2 regions of the Allobosea sp. GW823-FHT01F03 genome follow, and region 1 is predicted to be linked to the other one. Evidence: riboswitches for the same ligand, from Rfam matches in the RefSeq annotation. Region 1 holds a riboswitch; the other holds the start of a gene.
What was found. Region 1 has a riboswitch for cobalamin ahead of AC3RCC_RS03565 (TonB-dependent receptor plug domain-containing protein). Riboswitches for the same ligand answer to the same signal wherever they lie in the genome.
Positions count from the first base shown of each region.

Region 1 (3,961 bases):
GAAGACCGTGACCTTGTCGGTGGCCTTGTACTCGGCGGCGAGGTTGACCAGCGTCGCGCCCTTGGCCTTCAGGCGAGGCACCGAAAAGTCCCGGTTCCCGTCGACCCAGGGACCGACATAGATCAGCGTCGCCGAGAGGCTGAGCTTATCCATCGGGGTCCAGGTGACTGTGCCGCTTGCCTTGTGACGCGGCCGACGCAGCAGTTCCTGTCGCGCGACCTCATCCTTGGCGAGCGTGAAGGTGTAGTCGGCCCTGACACGCAACTGCTCGGAGATCTGCAGCGCGGCGAAGGACTCGACGCCCTTCGTCTCGGCCTTTCCGATATTGGCGTAGGAGTTGCGCGCCGCGTTGGTCGCGATCAGGTTCTGAATGTCGTTCTGGAACCAGGTCGCACCGAACTGAACGCGCCGGTCCAGAAGCGGCTGCTCGAAGCCGACGTCCCAGCCACGGCTTTCCTCCGGCTTGAGATTCGGGTTGCCGAAGAAGTTGAAGCCCGGCCGGTAGTCGATGAAGAGTTCGGCGAGCGTCGGCGCCTTGAAACCGGTGCCATAGCTCGCCTTCAGCTTGGTCTCGGTCCCTGGAACGATGTAGGCTGGCGCGATCCGGTAGGTGGTGTGGCCACCATAGCTGTCATCGTGGTCGTGACGGATGTTGGCGGCCAGGAAGAAGCGGTCGGCGACATTGCCCTGATATTCGAGATAGGCCGCCTTGCTGCCGTTCGAGGCCGTGAGGCTGGGGGTGTCCAGCCGCTCGCGCTCATAGGAGAGGCCGCCGATCAGCATGTGCCCCTTGGCGAGTTCGAGATCGCCCCGCCAATCGAGCTTGGTCCGCTCACCCAGATTCTCCGTCGGCAGGCCGAGGGCCCCGAATGCGTCGGGGGAGCGGTAGGAGCGATCCTGGTTCGAGTAGGACACGCCGAAGCGGTTCACAAAGCGACCTCCCAGCGGATCCCAGACCACCTCGCCGCGGGTGAAGGCCTGGGCGTAGTTCGAAAGCGATCGGTAGGATGTCGGCCGACTGGGGAAGCCGCTGTCATAGGTCGAGCGGAACTGCCCGTCGGTATAGCGGCCGACCCAGTTGACGCTGAGCGTGTCGGTCAAGGCGAAGCCGAGGCGGCTGGAGTAGCTATAGGCGTCATAGGCATTGGGCTTCACGCGCACGCCCGGCGGGATCAGGTTCGGCGGCACGGAATCGGTCGAGTCCGAGCGCATATGGGAGACGTTGAAGGCGTAGTTGAAACGGTCGTCGCCGCCGCTGAAGCCTGCGGCCTGGTTGAAGGTGCCGTGCGAGCCGGCCTCGACGCGCGCGGTCGCCTTTGGCGGCCCTTCGCCGCGCCTGGTGACGATCGAGATCACGCCGCCGATCGCGTTGGCGCCGTAGAGGCCGCTCTGCGGCCCGCGCAGTACCTCGATACGCTCGACGTCGTCGGTCAGCATCGAGCCGAAATCGAAGGACCGGTTCGGCGTCGACGGGTCGTTGGCCTCGATGCCGTCGATCAGCACCTTGACGTGGTTCGAATTGGTGCCGCGCATGAACACCGAGGTCTGACCGCCAGGGCCGCCGATCTGGACGATGTTGAGGCCCGGCACGGCGGCGAGCGCCTGCGGCAGCGTCCGGCGCTGCTCGCGCTGGATCTGGTCGGCGGTGATGACGGTGACGGAGCTTGCGACCTCGCGTGCCGGGGTCGGCGTGCCGGTGGCGCTGACCACGACCTCGTCGAGCCGGATCGTTTCAGGTCCCGACTGGGCCCTGGCGGCAAGGGGGTTCAACGAGGTGCCGGCGAGCAGCAGGAAGGCGAACGGCAGGGGGCCGCGCAGGGCGGTCTGGGGGAAGGGGAGCACGGAAGAAACCTCGGGCGGTCAACGTTGTGGCACGTCACCGCGAACGCGATCTCCCGCCCGCACCCGAAAAGGGTAGCGCGCAAGTGAACCAGCGATCGAAACACCCCGTCCGAACGTGTTCGCGTGTGACCACGACTGACGGCAGGTCTCCTGGCTCGCGGGTCAGCGCCTTCTCACCGCCTTCCCAGGGCCGAGGCCCCAGTGGCGTATGGCGAAAGGCTCGCCGCTTACAGTTGCGGGGGCAGCCGCAGCATGGGGTGGCGAGCCACCCGCACTGCGTTCCCTTTTGATCCCGTGAGGGAACCGTCGCGTTTACGAGTAGGGCGGGAATGAGGCGGCGTCAACGCGCGATGAGAGTGGGGAGGGGTCGCGTGGCGCGACGAAGGGGTTGCAAGTTATCATTATATATTATATGAAAATGTATATTGAATTTCGAGCCACAGGAGCCGCTATGAAAATCGTCGAGATATCCGAGAGGCTTGCGGTCGCTGGGCAGCCCTCCCTCGTCGACTTCAAGTCCCTCGCCGCGCGGGGTTTCAAGGCCATCGTCAACGACCGTCCCGATGGCGAGGAGCCGGGCCAGCCAGATTCGGCCGCCGAAAGGCAGGCGGCCACCGAGGCGTGCCTGGCCTACAGCTTCGTACCGGTGACCGGGACGACCATCACCCGGGCCGATGTCGAGGCCTTCCAGGCGGCGCTCGCCGCGGCGCCGGGGCCGGTGCTGGCGCATTGCAAGGGCGGCACGCGCTCCTTGACCCTGCATGTGCTGGGCGAGGTCCTGGGCGGACGGATGAGGGCCGAGGAGGTGCAGGGTTTCGGAGCGCGCTTCGGCTTCGATCTTGCCGGCGCAAAAGCCTGGCTCGACCGCGAGAGCGCCCGCAGTCCGCAGGTCAAGGGCTTTTACGAGCTGCGCAGCGGCAGCGTGCAATATGTCGTCGCAGACCCGGCGACGGCGCGCTGTGCGATCATCGATCCCGTGCTCGATTTCGACGAGAAATCGGGCGCGACCGCGACCGTCAGTGCCGATGCCATCCTCGCCTATGTCGCGCAGCAGGGCCTCACCGTCGAGTGGATTCTCGACACCCATCCGCATGCCGATCATTTCTCGGCGGCCGCCTATCTCAAGGCGAAGACCGGCGCGCCGACGGCGATCGGCGCCGAGGTCGTCGCGGTTCAGCGTCTGTGGAAGGATTTCTACAACTGGCCGGATTTTCCGGCCGACGCCTCGCAATGGGACAAGGTCTTCGCGGCGGGTGAACGCTTCAGGCTCGGATCGCTCGAGGCGTCGGTGCTGTTCTCGCCGGGCCATACCCTGGCCTCGGTGAGCTATCTGATCGGTGATGCGGCCTTCGTTCACGACACGCTGTTCATGCCGGATTCCGGCACGGCGCGGGCGGATTTTCCCGGTGGCAGCGCCAAGGCGCTATGGGCTTCGATCGAGGCCATTCTCGCCTTGCCCGACGAGACGCGGCTGTTCACCGGCCACGACTACCGCCCGGGGGGCCGGGCGGCGCGCTGGGAAAGCACGGTTGGTGAGCAGAAGCGGGCCAACCCGCATATCGCCGGCCAGGACGAAGCCTCCTTCGTGGCGCTGCGCCAGGCCCGGGACAAGACGCTGCCGATGCCGAAGCTGATCCTCCATGCCCTGCAGGTGAACATCAGGGGTGGCCGGCTGCCGGAGCCGGAAGGCAATGGCCGGCGTTATCTGAAGATCCCGCTCGACGCATTGCCGGGCGCGGTCTGGGGCTGAGATGCGATGACGATGCAAGCCGAACAGGCGAACACCAGGGCAGAGCTCGCCACCAGGGCAGGGGAGGTGGCGGAACTGCTGCGCACCCTCGCCAACCGCAACCGGCTGATGCTGGTCTGCACCCTGGTCGAGGGTGAATATTCGGTCGGCCAGCTCGAGGAGATGCTCGGCATCCGCCAGCCGACCCTGTCGCAGCAGCTCACCGTGCTGCGCGAGGCCGGGCTGGTCGAGACGCGCCGCGACGCCAAGCAGATCTTCTACCGGCTGACGGCGGCGAAGGCCGCGCGGCTGGTCGAGGCGCTGCACCAGATCTTCTGCACTGAGGAGGCGCCGGAATGACGGCCTATCTGCCATCGCTCGCAGGAGGCA
Region 1 covers NZ_CM179505.1:758,964-762,924, forward strand. The annotation lists gene AC3RCC_RS03565 (TonB-dependent receptor plug domain-containing protein) at 1-1,842, opposite strand, end outside; cobalamin riboswitch at 1,966-2,165, opposite strand; gene blh (bifunctional sulfur transferase/dioxygenase Blh) at 2,294-3,592, shown strand; gene bigR (sulfite-sensing transcriptional repressor BigR) at 3,605-3,931, shown strand; gene AC3RCC_RS03580 (YeeE/YedE family protein) at 3,928-3,961, shown strand, end outside.

Region 2 (3,961 bases), 1.3 Mb from region 1:
TCGCGCTCTTCCGCGTCGATGAGGTCGCTCTTGTTGAGCAGGATCAGGTCGGCGCAGAGGATCTGGTCCTCGAACACCTCCTCCAGCGGGTTGTCATGGTCGACCGACTGGTCCTGAGCCGCCTGTGCCTTCAGCGCTTCGGGATCGTCGGCGAACTGGCCCTCGGCGACAGCCGGCCCGTCGACCACTGCGATCACGCCGTCGACGGTGACGCGGCTGCGGATCGCCGGCCAGTTGAAGGCCTGGACCAGCGGCTTCGGCAGAGCCAGGCCCGAGGTCTCGATCAGGATGTGCTGCGGTGGGTTCGGCCGGTCGAGCAGCTTCTCCAGTGCCGGCACGAAGTCATCGGCGACGGTGCAGCAGATGCAGCCATTCGGCAGCTCGACGATGTCATCCTCCGAGCAGCCCTCGATGCCGCAGCCGGCGATGAAGGAGCCGTCGAAGCCGAGATCGCCGAATTCGTTGACCAGCACGGCGAGGCGCTTGCCGCCGGCATTCTCGAGCAGATGCCGGACGAGGGTCGTCTTCCCGGCGCCGAGGAAGCCGGTGATGATCGTGCACGGCACCTTGCCGAGCGTGGGGTTCTGGGGAGCGTTCATTGATCAGATCCTTGCTGGCGCGGCAGCGGAGGCACGCGCGCGACCACGCCCTTGCGGAACGAGGCGGGTCTTTCTTTCCAGGGAACGATGCCGTTGGCGCTGGCGGCAAAGCTCTGCGCCGCGCCGACGATCTCGTCGAGATGGCTGTCGGTGTCGAGGTCACCGATTAGATAGGTCCACTTGCCGTCGGCGGCGAGCGCGATGGTGCAGGGCCGCTTGCAGACGGCGAGGCATTCGACCTCGACGACGGCGACGCGGCTGCCGGCAAGGCGCGCGGCCAGGGCCGATGCGAGCTCGACGCCCGGCCGGTCATAGCCGTCAGGCAGATCGTCGCGCTGGCGCCGGCAGGCTGTGCAGACATGGATGGTGCAGCCCGGCTCCAGCCGGGCGATGGTCGCGAGGGCGAGATCGCCTTCGAGCATGAGACTGCTTCCTTGGACTGGCGCGGCCGTTTCCGGCCGCGCGAGGCGTCAGGCCGCCGCCGTGGCGGCGCTGCGGCGCGTGGCCCAGGGCCAGAGCACGCCGACGGCGAAGCCGGTGGCGAGCCAGAGCGCGGCCTGGATGGCGAGCGAGAGCGCCGCGAAATGCGCCGCGATCTCGGCGGGGACCCGGCTTTCCGGAGCGACCGGGTGCGGCGCGCCGATCAGATGCGGCAGCAGCAAAGCGAGCACGGCGAGCGCCCTTGCCCAGGAGGACTCGACCCGCAGGAAGACGAAGAGCGCGCCCGCGGTGACGGCTGCGGTCATCAGCCACCAGAGCTGCCGGTGCTGTAGCTCCGCCGCGGCTGCGCCCGGCAGTTCCGGCGCCAGCCCCATAGCCGGGGCGAGCCCGAAGGCGAGGAACCCGCAGACCGCCCAGGCCAGGGCCCGGCGCTCGTCGATCCGCTCGTTCGCCGCGATCATGCCGGCGAGCAACAGGGCGGCGAAGCCGATCGCGGTGCCGATCGTCACCAGGCTGGTGAAGGCGGTGCGCTGGAAACCGTCCTGCGGCTTCCATTCATGCTCGTCCCCATGCGCGGCCGGGCCGTGCGCGAGGTGGATGCGGGCTTCGCCGGTGAAGGCCGCCTGCATCGGTGCGGGCTGCGCGCGCAGCGCCGCCTCATAGGTCTCGGCCTTGAGGATGAGCGGCGTCGTGGTGACGTGCTGGAGCGCCGATATCAGCAGCCCAGCCAGAAGCCCGGCCAGAAGACTGACCGTGAGAACACGCGTGACCATTTGGCTTCCCCGTCAGTGGCAGGGGAAGGCGAGGCCGTGGCGGGCGTCATGCGCCGCATTGTGGACATTCGCGGAGGCCGCGAAGCCGACGGTGTAGACCAGCACGAAGCCGAGGATCAGCGCCGCGGCGACGGCTTTCGCACGCTCGGAGACGCTGGCCTGGCTGGAGACGGTAGCCGTATTCATCTTGGTTCACTTCCTGGCCACCCCACCGGCAGCCTGTTGGACGACATCGAAAGACGGCAGGTCTCCTGGCTCACGGCTTGGTGTCCTGCTCCGCCTTCCCGGGAAACCCAGTGGCCGATGGCGCAGGACGCGCCGCTTACAGTTGCGGGGGCAGCCGCGGCATCGCACCGCGTTCCCTTTTCACCTCGTCGCCGAGGCACCGTCGGGGATGATCATTAGCCATCCGGCGGGCGCTGTGCAATGCACTCACGTCATTCTCGGCCGGAAGCGTAGCGCAGAGCCGAGAATCTCCTGAAAGAGATGCTCGGCTCTGCGCCCGAGCATGACGCGGAGACCAAGACATGACCGTTCCCCCGCTCACCCTCGTCCTCGGTGGCGCCCGTTCCGGCAAGAGCCGCCATGCCGAGACGCTGATCGAAGCCCTGCCGGCTCCCTGGATCTACATCGCCACCGCCCAGGCCTATGACGAGGAGATGCGCGCGCGGATTGCCGAGCACCGGGCCCGCCGCTCGCCGGACTGGCGGACGATCGACGCGCCGATGGCGCTGCCCGAGGCTCTGCGTGCCGTTCCGCCCGGGCGGCCGGTGCTGGTCGACTGCCTGACGCTCTGGCTGACCAATCTCATCCTGGCCGAGCGCGATATCGCCATCGCCACAGGTGATTTGATGCTCGCCTGCCGCGAGGCGCAGGGGCCGATCGTGCTGGTTTCGAACGAGGTCGGCCTCGGCATCGTGCCGGAGAATGCGCTCGCCCGCCGCTTCCGCGACGAGGCCGGGCGGCTGCACCAGCGCCTTGCGAGTCAGGCGGAGCGCGTGGTCTTCATGGTCGCCGGTCTGCCGATGCAGGTGAAATAGCAGGGACGAAGCGATGACGATCGATGACGGTGGGGCCGCCCGCCACAAGGCGAAGATGGAGAAGCGCAAGGCGGTCCAGGACGCCGAGGTCGCCGGCAAGACGCTCGAGAAGGGGCTGTTGATCGTCAACACCGGACCCGGCAAGGGCAAGTCGACCGCCGCCTTCGGCCTGATCCTGCGGGCGCTTGGCCATGGCTGGCGCATCGGCGTCGTGCAGTTCATCAAGGGCGCCTGGTCGACCGGCGAACGCAAGGCGCTGGAGGCCTTCGGCGATCAGATCTCCTGGCATTCGATGGGCGAGGGCTTCACCTGGGAGACGCAGGACAAGGCCCGCGACATCGCCGCCGCGACCCGCGCCTTCGAGAAGGCGAAGGAGCTGATGGCCGACGAGAGCATCCGGCTCCTGGTCCTGGACGAGCTCAACATCGCCCTGCGCTACGACTATCTGCCGCTCGCCGAGGTCGTGGCGGTCTTGCAGGCGCGCCGGCCCGATCTCCACATCGTCGTCACCGGCCGCAACGCCAAGCCGGAGTTGATCGAGGCCGCCGATCTCGTCACCGAGATGACGTTGGTGAAGCACCATTTCGCCGCCGGCGTGAAGGCCCAGGAGGGGATCGAGTTCTGAGCGTCGCTCAGCCAGCCAGCACTGCGAGGCTGCCGAGCCCCGCCAGCCCCCACAGGATCAGGCAGGCTTTCCGGTAGAGCCCGAGCGCCCGCCGGATGTCGGCTGCCTTCGCCTCGGCCCGTCCGTCGCCCATCCAGCCATCCTCGACCCTGACCGCGCCATAGACGCGCGGCCCGGCGAGACGAAGCCCGAGCGCCCCCGCCATCGCCGCCTCCGGCCAGCCGGCATTGGGCGAGCGGTGGCGCCCTGCATCGCGGCGCACGGCGCGCCAGGCGGCGGAGGCATCGGCCTGCCGATCGAGCGCCGCTGCTGCGACCAGCAGCAGGGCGGTCAGCCGCGAGGCCGGCAGGTTGACGAGGTCGTCGAGCCGCGCCGCCGCCCAGCCGAAGGCGAGATGGCGCGGCGATTTGTGGCCGATCATCGAATCGGCGGTGTTGATCCCCTTGTAGAGGATGGCGCCGGGCAGGCCGCCGATGCCGAGCC
Region 2 covers NZ_CM179505.1:5,192,466-5,196,426, reverse strand. The annotation lists gene cobW (cobalamin biosynthesis protein CobW) at 1-599, opposite strand, end outside; gene AC3RCC_RS24830 (DUF1636 family protein) at 596-1,021, opposite strand; gene AC3RCC_RS24825 (CbtA family protein) at 1,070-1,813, opposite strand; gene AC3RCC_RS24820 (CbtB domain-containing protein) at 1,826-1,999, opposite strand; cobalamin riboswitch at 2,038-2,217, opposite strand; gene cobU (bifunctional adenosylcobinamide kinase/adenosylcobinamide-phosphate guanylyltransferase) at 2,341-2,853, shown strand; gene cobO (cob(I)yrinic acid a,c-diamide adenosyltransferase) at 2,867-3,478, shown strand; gene cbiB (adenosylcobinamide-phosphate synthase CbiB) at 3,486-3,961, opposite strand, start outside.
Region 2: another riboswitch for cobalamin. It lies ahead of AC3RCC_RS24820 (CbtB domain-containing protein); the one in region 1 lies ahead of AC3RCC_RS03565 (TonB-dependent receptor plug domain-containing protein).